DNA from 3 places in the Peribacillus sp. NPDC096379 genome. Region 2 is predicted to be linked to each of the others. Evidence: riboswitches for the same ligand, from Rfam matches in the RefSeq annotation. Region 2 holds a riboswitch; each other region holds the start of a gene.
What was found. Region 2 has a riboswitch for S-adenosylmethionine ahead of ACIQZI_RS13375 (bifunctional homocysteine S-methyltransferase/methylenetetrahydrofolate reductase). Riboswitches for the same ligand answer to the same signal wherever they lie in the genome.
Positions count from the first base shown of each region.

Region 1: linked by a shared signal. The riboswitch ahead of ACIQZI_RS10785 (YezD family protein) and the one ahead of ACIQZI_RS13375 (bifunctional homocysteine S-methyltransferase/methylenetetrahydrofolate reductase) in region 2 are both predicted to bind S-adenosylmethionine.
Region 3: linked by a shared signal. The riboswitch ahead of ACIQZI_RS17755 (methionine ABC transporter ATP-binding protein) and the one ahead of ACIQZI_RS13375 (bifunctional homocysteine S-methyltransferase/methylenetetrahydrofolate reductase) in region 2 are both predicted to bind S-adenosylmethionine.

Region 1 covers NZ_JBIWFD010000002.1:356,064-359,344, forward strand. The annotation lists gene ACIQZI_RS10770 (amino acid ABC transporter permease) at 1-178, shown strand, start outside; gene ACIQZI_RS10775 (amino acid ABC transporter permease) at 196-906, shown strand; gene ACIQZI_RS10780 (amino acid ABC transporter ATP-binding protein) at 903-1,676, shown strand; SAM riboswitch class I at 1,823-1,922, shown strand; gene ACIQZI_RS10785 (YezD family protein) at 2,007-2,183, shown strand; gene ACIQZI_RS10790 (DUF5105 domain-containing protein) at 2,692-3,281, shown strand, end outside.
Region 2 covers NZ_JBIWFD010000002.1:865,864-869,144, forward strand. The annotation lists gene metE (5-methyltetrahydropteroyltriglutamate--homocysteine S-methyltransferase) at 1-1,004, shown strand, start outside; SAM riboswitch class I at 1,184-1,283, shown strand; gene ACIQZI_RS13375 (bifunctional homocysteine S-methyltransferase/methylenetetrahydrofolate reductase) at 1,759-3,281, shown strand, end outside.
Region 3 covers NZ_JBIWFD010000004.1:108,192-111,472, forward strand. The annotation lists gene ACIQZI_RS17745 (MetQ/NlpA family ABC transporter substrate-binding protein) at 1-93, opposite strand, end outside; gene ACIQZI_RS17750 (methionine ABC transporter permease) at 110-778, opposite strand; gene ACIQZI_RS17755 (methionine ABC transporter ATP-binding protein) at 768-1,805, opposite strand; SAM riboswitch class I at 1,979-2,090, opposite strand; gene ACIQZI_RS17760 (O-acetylhomoserine aminocarboxypropyltransferase/cysteine synthase family protein) at 2,512-3,281, opposite strand, start outside.

The DNA.
Region 1 (3,281 bases), 510 kb from region 2:
GATGGATATGGTAGGAAGAGGAAATACGCTCATTGCTTCTTCTCTACACGCACTCGAAGTATATATTACATTGTCAATTATCTATTATGGTGTTGTTATATGCTTGGAAAAAGGATTTTCACTTTCAGAGAAAAAACTACAAAGGTTTGAAGGAAGCTTGGCGGTAGATACAAAATAATTAGGAGATCTGAAATTATGCAAATTGATATTCCATTTATTTTTACGGCATTAACCGAAATATTCAAAGCACTACCATTGACGATGCTTATTACCCTGGTCCCGTTAATGATTGGTTTTCTTATTGGGATTGGAATTACGTTAATTAGGATTCGGAAAGTAAAAGGAATATATCGTTTGGCCAATTTCTATGTGTCATTTTTAAGAGGGACGCCGGCATTGATGCATATTATGCTGATCTATTTGGGCTTGCCACTTCTTATTGACAAAATGGCTGAAACGTTTCACTGGTCCATTCAATCCACTTCCATTCCGATTCTGTTATTTGTTTTAATGGCATTATCCTTGACAGCTGGCGCTTATATGTCAGAAATTATTCGAGCAGGTATATTGGCAGTTGATCAAGGACAGTTAGAAGCAGCTGAATCAATTGGAATGACGGGCTTTCAAGCGATGAGAAGAATTGTCTTCCCACAGGCTATTGCAGTTTCACTTCCTAATCTATGTAATATCTTTATCGGATTTTTGCATACATCGTCCATTGCTTTTATCGTTTCGCAAAAAGAATTAACGGGTGCTGCCAACATTGTTGCTTCAAATAACTTGAAATTTCTTGAAGCCTATATCGCAGCGGCCTTGATCTATTGGGGCTTAACGATTATCTCAGAAAAAGTTACTGCATTATTGGAAAAAAGAGTCACGGTTTATAATCGAGGAGGTGTAGCATGATACAGCTAAGAAATATCCAGAAATCATTCGGAAATCAACTCGTGTTAAAAGGAATTGATCTTACAGTAAATAAGGGAGAGGTTGTCTCGATACTTGGACCTAGCGGATCTGGGAAGACAACGTTACTTCGTTGCATCAACTTTCTAGAAAGACCTAATGAGGGTCAAGTAATAGTTGATGATTTTAAGGTAAACAGTAAACAGGTCAATAAAAAAGAAATTCTTACACTTCGGAAAAAAACAGCCATGGTGTTTCAACAATATAACCTATTTAAGCATAAAACCGTCATTGAAAATGTGATGGAAGGATTGATCATTGTTCAGAAACAGCCAAAAGAAACAGCAAGGAAATTGGCAATGGGAGTGATAGAAAAAGTTGGGTTAACGGAGAAAGCGAATGCTTATCCAGTTCAGCTTTCTGGAGGTCAGCAGCAGCGGGTAGGTATTGCAAGGGCACTTGCGCTTAATCCAGAGGTGATTTTACTAGATGAACCAACATCAGCACTTGATCCAGAGCTTGTTTTTGAGGTTCTTGAGGTAATTAAGCGGATTGCGGATGAAGGGATTACGATGATTATTGTGACACATGAAGTAAGTTTTGCTAAAGATGTCTCAGATTATATCGTGTTTATGGATCAAGGTGAAGTTGTCGAGGAAGGAATCCCGACGGTTATTTTTAATAATCCTAAAGAAGAAAGAACGAAGAGATTCTTTAAGAGAATAAACAGAGAAGAAGATAATCTTGAATCAAATTTAACTAATGTCATCTAATTACAAGGGGAAATGAAGGAGAAGTGGTGATTAAAAAGAGTATGAAAAATACAAGTATAATTCATACTTATCACCTAGGAAAAATAGGTAAAATAATTGACAAAAACTGTTTGTGAATTTACACTATATGTAACTAATAATCAACTTTCTTATCAAGAGAGGTGGAGGGACTGGCCCTAAGATACCTCGGCAGCAGACTTGTAATACTGTGCCAATTCCAGCAAGCGAATGCTTGACAGATAAGAAGAGTAAAGTACAGTTTTGTTGCTTAACCTCTTCTTATTTTTGGGAAGGGGTTTTTTCATATCCAAAAACCAGGGGGAGATTCGAATGGGAAGCATTGATGAATTAAAATTAAAGTATATTATATCAAGTCTCAAGGATCTTGAGTTCGGTTCTCTTAACATTACCGTTCATGAAGGTGAAATTACCCAAATCGATGTGACGGAGAAGAAAAGATTCCCAATCTTGAAAAACCAAAAAATTAGGGAACAAGGAAGAGCGTGAATTTAACATAAACAAGATTTGAGCATCTCTAAGAGGTGTTCTTTTTTTTATACGGCTAAAACACGGCAATATTAGATTTGTAGGGCTCTATAGAATCCGTAAAAGGGGGAGGGGAAAATGCGAACTAAAAATCAATTAATGGCTGATGGAATTAAATTCTTGATACCAGCTAATCGAAGGATGGATGCTTTTTCATTGGTCGTAATCTATGAGACATGGAGAAAGGCATAGATAAATCAGTTGAAATGTAATTTTATGTAAAGTGATAGGTGGTTTTTCTCTTTCAAAAATTCCTATAATTGAGCAAAAACTCCTAGATTAACGAATCGGAAATTTGGAAAAGACAGGATAAACGATCGATTTTTTAAAAAAGGCATTTTAATAAAATGAACTTATGGTAGGATGAAAAATAATGGATAAACGAACAAAAAATTCCATATTTTTTAATTAAGATTCAATGATTTACAGATACCATGGTAGAAGACAATTTTTGAGGGGAGATAAAACCATGAAAAAAAAAGGTACCATTTTATTGATTGTAATAGGCCTCATTTTTGTTTTAGGAGCATGCTCAGGTACAGATGAAAAAGCATCTGCGGACAAAAATCAGGGGAAGAACAAAAATAAGCAATTAGAAGCATCAATTGAGGAAGCATCTTACATCGTTCCAGATATTGAGTATGGCATGCCTGAAAATCAGGATCAAGGAATAATTGCCGTGAAATTAAAGATAAAGAATCTATCGGATTCATCGATACTTCTTTCAGAATATGAAGGGGTTAAATTGTATGATGGAGACCAACAGATCAATATAAAGCCAGAATTGTATAATCGAAAAATAGATTTAAATATCGGCACTAGCGGGAATCTCGGTGCTGGAAAGGCAAAATCATTTCTTGCTATCTTCGAAGTAGAAAAGGATAAGGAATATGAAATCGGATTGAATCCGATTTCTAGTAACTTTGAAGAAGATAATGATGAGCTGATACTTAAGCTTGATACGAAGAAATATGCAGATAGTTATGAAACACTTCAAGATCCAGCGAAAGCCTTCACAGCCTATGTCGATCAAATCTATTACGAAAAGGAAAACAATGA
Region 2 (3,281 bases):
CAACAATCGGTAGTTTCCCGCAAACGAAAGTGGTACGAAAGCAACGTTTGAAATGGCGAAAAGGGGAACTATCAAACGAACAGTATGAGCAATACATTAAAGAAGAAATTAAAAAGTGGATTGATATTCAAGAAGAACTTGGTTTAGATGTACTCGTTCATGGTGAATTTGAACGGACAGATATGGTTGAGTTCTTTGGTGAAAAATTAGCAGGTATTGCGATTACAACGTATGGCTGGGTGCAATCATATGGTTCACGTTGTGTTAGACCACCAGTTATTTTTGGTGATGTCGTCTTAACAAAACCAATGACAGTAAAAGAAACGGTTTATGCGCAAAACTTGACCACAAAACCTGTAAAAGGCATGTTAACAGGCCCTGTGACCATTTTAAATTGGTCATTTGTGCGTGATGACATAAGTCGTAAAGATGTCTTAAGTCAATTGGCATTGGCAATCCGACAGGAAGTCGAAGCTTTAGAAGCAAGCGGTATCGGTATGATTCAGGTCGATGAACCAGCCTTAAGAGAAGGATTGCCGTTGAAAACAGAAAAAACTGAAACCTATTTAAAAGTAGCGGTTGATGCTTTTAAATTATCAACATCGTCTGTGAAGGAAGAAACACAAATTCATACTCATATGTGTTATGCGAACTTTGAAGATATTATTGAAGCCATTGATGCACTTGATGCAGATGTCATCTCGATTGAAACGTCAAGAAGTCATGGTGAATTAATTCGCTCATTTGAAGAACATTTGTATCATAAGGGGATTGGTCTTGGCGTTTATGATATTCATAGCCCGCGTGTACCAACATTGGAAGAGTTATCACAAAATATAGAACGTGCCCTGCAAGTCTTAGATTACCGTTTATTCTGGGTTAACCCTGACTGTGGTTTAAAAACGCGCGGTATTGAAGAAACAGTCGTGGCATTAAAATTAATGGTAGAAGCAACAAAGCTTTATCGTGAAAAGCTTGAAGTAAAACAAACACTGAATGTATAAGAAGGATAATAAAAGGTGTAGGAAATATGGTGAATGCTTAAGAGAAAATGCTTAGGCCTTAATAGCGACTTATCAAACGAATGAATAATCGTTTTATTCGGAATTTTCACCAAATTATTTCTTGACATTTGTTAATCACAGCTATAGAGTAATAGTTAATTAAAACTAAATATGTAACTTTCTTATCCAGAGAGGTGGAGGGACTGGCCCTTTGATACCTCAGCAACAGACTTTTTTGTACTGTGCTAATTCCAGAAGCGAAAAGCTTGAAGATAGGAAGAGTGAATAGCCATGGTGCAAAAACCTCTTCTGATCTTAAGAAGAGGTTTTTTATTTTAACACGCGAAATAGCGGTAAAAACTAAAGAAGGAGGATGATTTTAAAATTAATGGAATATTCGTGATATGACATCAGTATTAAATGAGTAAATTTATAGCTAGATAATTTTGTTTTTTTAAAATCAATACTTCTCGAGATGTGCGAAGGGATTGTCCCGAAAAAACCTCAGTAACCGGCATATGCTAAAGCGAGTAAGTGAATGTTTGATAGATGGAGAGAATGTTTCGATAATTCCTTCATCAACATGTTGTTTTTTTCTTATATAACAACGAAATTAGTGAGAGTATCCTAAAACGAGAGCGTCACACCACAGAACTTCAATATATCGTTAAAATTATGTGTATATCACACAATAAACCGTGTATAGGGAGTTAAGGTTAGATCTCTTTAGGACGCCCTCAGAAAGGAGGGATTTATGGATTTTCGTCAAGAATTGAAGAACAGAATATTAGTTGGAGAAGGAGCAATGGGGACATTATTGTATTCCCACGGCATTGATCTTTGTTACGAAGAATTGAATATCACGAATCCCAATCAAATTGAAACAATTCATCAGGCATATTTGAATGCGGGAGCAGATATTATCCAATCGAATACATATGGAGCTAATTTTCATAAATTAAAGAGGTATGGATTGGAAGATCAAGTAAGTCAAATTAATCGTAAAGGCATTGCGATTGCTAAAAAGGTCGCTGTACAAGGGAACGCATTTGTATTCGGTACGATAGGTGCATTAAGGAGTATACGTAAATCAGATTTAAGCTTAGAGGAAATCAAACGTATTTTCCGAGAACAATTATATAGTCTCCTACTTGAGGCACCAGATGGACTATTGCTTGAGACATTTTACGATTTGGAGGAATTAGAGACCGTTCTTCAGATTGCACGGCAAGAAACGGATTTGCCAATTATCTCAAATGTCTCATTACATGAACTTGGAAATTTACAAAACGGGATGTCGTTAAACGAGGCTTTTCAAAGATTAGAGCAGTTGGGAACAGATGTAGTCGGCATCAACTGTCGACTTGGTCCGCATCATATGATTCGCGCATTGGAATCCGTTTCGTTACCAAAACAAGCGGCACTTGCCGTTTTTCCGAATGCTAGTTTACCAGATTATGTCGATGGAAGACTTGTATATGATGCAGTACCTGAATATTTCGCTTCATCAGCACTAGAGCTCAGAGAGCAGGGGGCATCCATTATCGGTGGCTGTTGTGGCACGATGCCTATCCATATTGAAGCAATAAAAAATGCGGTAAGATTGTTAGCGCCTGTTCTAGAAAAGGAAATTAAAGTAAGGGAAATTGAGATTATCGAAGTGGGAAATTCTGATGAAGGGCTAGCATTCCATGAAAAAGCGAAAGTGGAAAGAACGATTTTAGTAGAATTGGATCCGCCGAAAAAATTAGGGATTGAAGCCTTTATGAATGGTGCCGTTGCCTTAAGGAAAGCGGGGGTAGATTCCGTTACAATGGCTGATAATTCGCTCGCCTCACCGCGAATTTCCAATGTGGCATTAGGTACACTTTTGAAAACACAGCATGAAATAAAGCCGCTTCTTCATATAACATGCCGTGACCGTAATTTAATAGGTCTACAATCGCACTTGTTGGGGCTGCAAACGCTTGATCTAAATGAGATTTTAGTCGTAACAGGTGATCCATCTAAAATTGGTGATTTTCCAGGTGCGACATCTGTATATGATTTATCATCATTAGATTTAATTAGTCTTATCAAACAATTTAATGAAGGACTTTCTTATTCAGGGCAAAGTCTAGGTCAAAAAACGAATTTCAAAGTTGCTGCTGCTTTTAATCCAAATGTCAAATATCTCGATAAAGCAGTTAAGCGGGTTGAAAAGAAGATTGCCTGTGGAGCTGACTCCTTCTTGACGCAACCGATTTATTCCGTCAAACAAATTGAAGATGTATACGA
Region 3 (3,281 bases), on a different contig from region 2:
TTCCTTTTCATTATTGGCAGAACCACATGCAGTAAGACCTAATAATAACGCGGAAGTAATTGCTAATGTTGATAACCATTTTTTCTTCTTCATTTCCTTACCCTCCATCTTATCTTTTGTCTAATTTTGAAGTTATATAATCCCCAATAAATTGGATGACGAACACAATAAGTAAAATAAGAATCGTCGCTAACATCGTTACATCATTGTTGTTTCTCTGGAATCCTTCTTTATAAGCAAGATCTCCTAGTCCCCCCGCACCAATTGCTCCCGCCATCGCTGTATAACCGATCAATGCAATCGCAGTAACCGTAATACCTGAAACAAGTGCAGGCATGGATTCTGGTAATAGTACTTTGAAAATGATGGTACTCGTTTTAGCCCCCATAGATCTCGCGGCTTCAATCACGCCCTTATCCACTTCTCTAAGGCCAATCTCGACCATCCTCGCATAAAAGGGCGCAGCCCCGATAATTAATGCTGGGAGAGCCGCCTTTGCACCTAACATAGAACCTACCACAAAAATTGTAAACGGAATTAATAAGATAATCAGAATAATAAATGGGATTGAGCGGAAGATATTGACCACCGCAGAAATAATCACGTTGATAAATTTGTTTTCCCACATCTGTCCTTTAGACGTCAAAAATAACAATAACCCTAGTAAGATGCCTAATATAAAAGTCGCAAGTAAAGCAATACCTGTCATATATAATGTTTCTTTCGTTGCAAGCCAGATATTTTCCCAAATGACATTCGGAAACCAATTACTCAGCACTTGACATCACCTCCACGCCAACCTGCTGTTCTTTGATGAATTCAATCGCGTGGGCGATTTCTTCATCACTACCATCCATATGAATAAACAATGTGCCATACGATCCATGTTGAGTTTGCGAAATTTTTCCTTGTACGATATTAACATCCAATTGAAAATTACGAATAAGCTTTGTAATTAGTGGACTTTCCGTATTTTCGCCGACAAAAGTTAATTGTACAACCTTGCCTTGTGGATAGTGCTCTAGTAAATGTTCCACAGTGTCCTTCGTTTCCTCAGGCTCCGTTACTTGTTGAACAAACCTTTTTGTTATTTGCTCAGCAGGGTTCCTAAATACGTCAAGAACCGGTCCTTGCTCAACAATTCTGCCGCCTTCCATGACAGCTACCCGGTGACAAATTTTCTGGATGACATGCATTTCATGAGTAATAAGAACAATCGTCAACCCTAATCGTTTATTAATATCGACCAAAAGCTCTAGAATGGAGTCCGTTGTTTGCGGATCAAGTGCAGATGTCGCCTCATCACAAAGGAGTACTTTCGGGTTATTCGCTAATGCCCGGGCGATCCCAACCCTTTGCTTTTGTCCACCACTCAATTGAGAAGGGTAGGCCCCCTCCCTGCCCTCTAAGCCAACCAGCTTAATTAATTCATTGACTCGTTTTTGGCGTTCACTTTTTTTTATACCTGCAATTTCAAGTGGAAACGCGATATTATCGTGTACAGTACGAGACCACAATAAGTTGAAATGTTGAAAAATCATGCTAATCTCTTGACGTGCCTTTCGCAAGTTACGACCTTTAATGCTTGAAATGGTATTTCCTGCTACTACGACAGAACCCGATGAAGGGGTTTCTAGACCATTCAGCATGCGTATGAGGGTACTTTTTCCAGCGCCACTATACCCAATGATTCCAAATATTTCACCTTTATTAATCGTTAAATTCACTTCATCAACAGCCTTAATTGGCTTTGTTTGCACGGATTTAGTACTGAATACCTTACTAACTTTCGACAATGTTATCATTGAACTCACCTCTTTTTGCAATAAACCCTATGAACCTACTCATGTTGTTTGTAAAAACCTTCTACTAAATAAGATTTCACGAACTGCTCCATTCATGCATTGTTTATTTACATAATCGGAAATTAAAAATGCCTTTCCGCGTGAGCAGAAAGGCATTGTGAAAAAAGACCTTCCTCTCATCTCCCAAAGCAATCAGCTTTGCGTGAATTGGCACCTTTTCAAAGCATTAGCTTTGCCGGTTGCCGGGCTTCATCGGGCACATCCCTCCGCCTCTCTTGATAAGAGCAAACAAGTATAAGAAATTGACAAATCATCAATTAAAGTTCATTTCGTTTTCGTTGGAATAATACCATGCAAAAAGATAGAGTGTCAATGTATTATATTTCTATTTATTGAAAAATCGTTAAAAAACTTGGCAACAATCCCTTTAGATAAAGTGAAACTTCAATCAGTGGCGGTTTTCTTCATCCCCTACTGATTGTTAGTCCCGTTCTACTGTCGCTAAGATCGCAGTAAACGCTTCGATCAATCGACAGTACGAACTAAGGACTACATACGCCGCATCCTGTGGGCGTAAACTTTACCTCTGCTCATGCATCGGTAAGTTTCACTGTATCTTTTACGGGCAGTCGATCCCCCCACCTATCTTCTTTTAGCATGCTCAGAATCTCGAGGTGGGGGTCTTACTGCTTAAAAGTGGGAAAAATTATTTTACTGCAAGTGAATGAATGCCTGTAGCTTTTTCAATCGCTTGTTCAAGATCATCGATTAAGTCTTGGGCATTCTCAATTCCAACCGATAAACGTACCAAATCCTCAGACACACCTGATTTTTCAAGTTCTTTGACTGAAAGTTGCTGATGCGTCGTGCTCGCAGGATGGATGATTAAACTCTTCGCATCCCCAACATTGGCTACATGAGACCATAGGCGAATGGAATTGATCAGATTCGCACCTGCTTCTCTACCACCTTTAATGCCAAACGTCACAATGGAACCTGCTCCTTTTGGCAAATATTTGTCAGCCAAGCTCTTATCAGGATGATCTTCATTACCAGGATAGTAGACCCATGAGACAGCTGGATGATTTTGCAGATAGTCGATGATAATCTTTGTATTCAAAATATGTTCCTTCATCCTCACATGCAATGTTTCCAGCCCAATTGCGAATTGGAAAGCACTCTGCGGACTTAATGCTGGTCCAAGATCTCGGAGTAGCTGTACACGTGCTTTGGTAATAAAGGCGGCTGGACCAACTGCTTCTGCATAAACGATTCCGTCATAGCTTGGATCTGGTTCAGTGAACCCTGGGAAATTAGGTGAATTATAATCGAATTTCCCTGCGTCTACAATGATTCCCCCCATTGTTGTTCCATTTCCAAGCAGCCATTTTGTTGCGGAATGAACGACAATATCCGCGCCAAACTCAATCGGTCTGCACAGATATGGAGTAGCAAACGTGTTATCGATAATGAGTG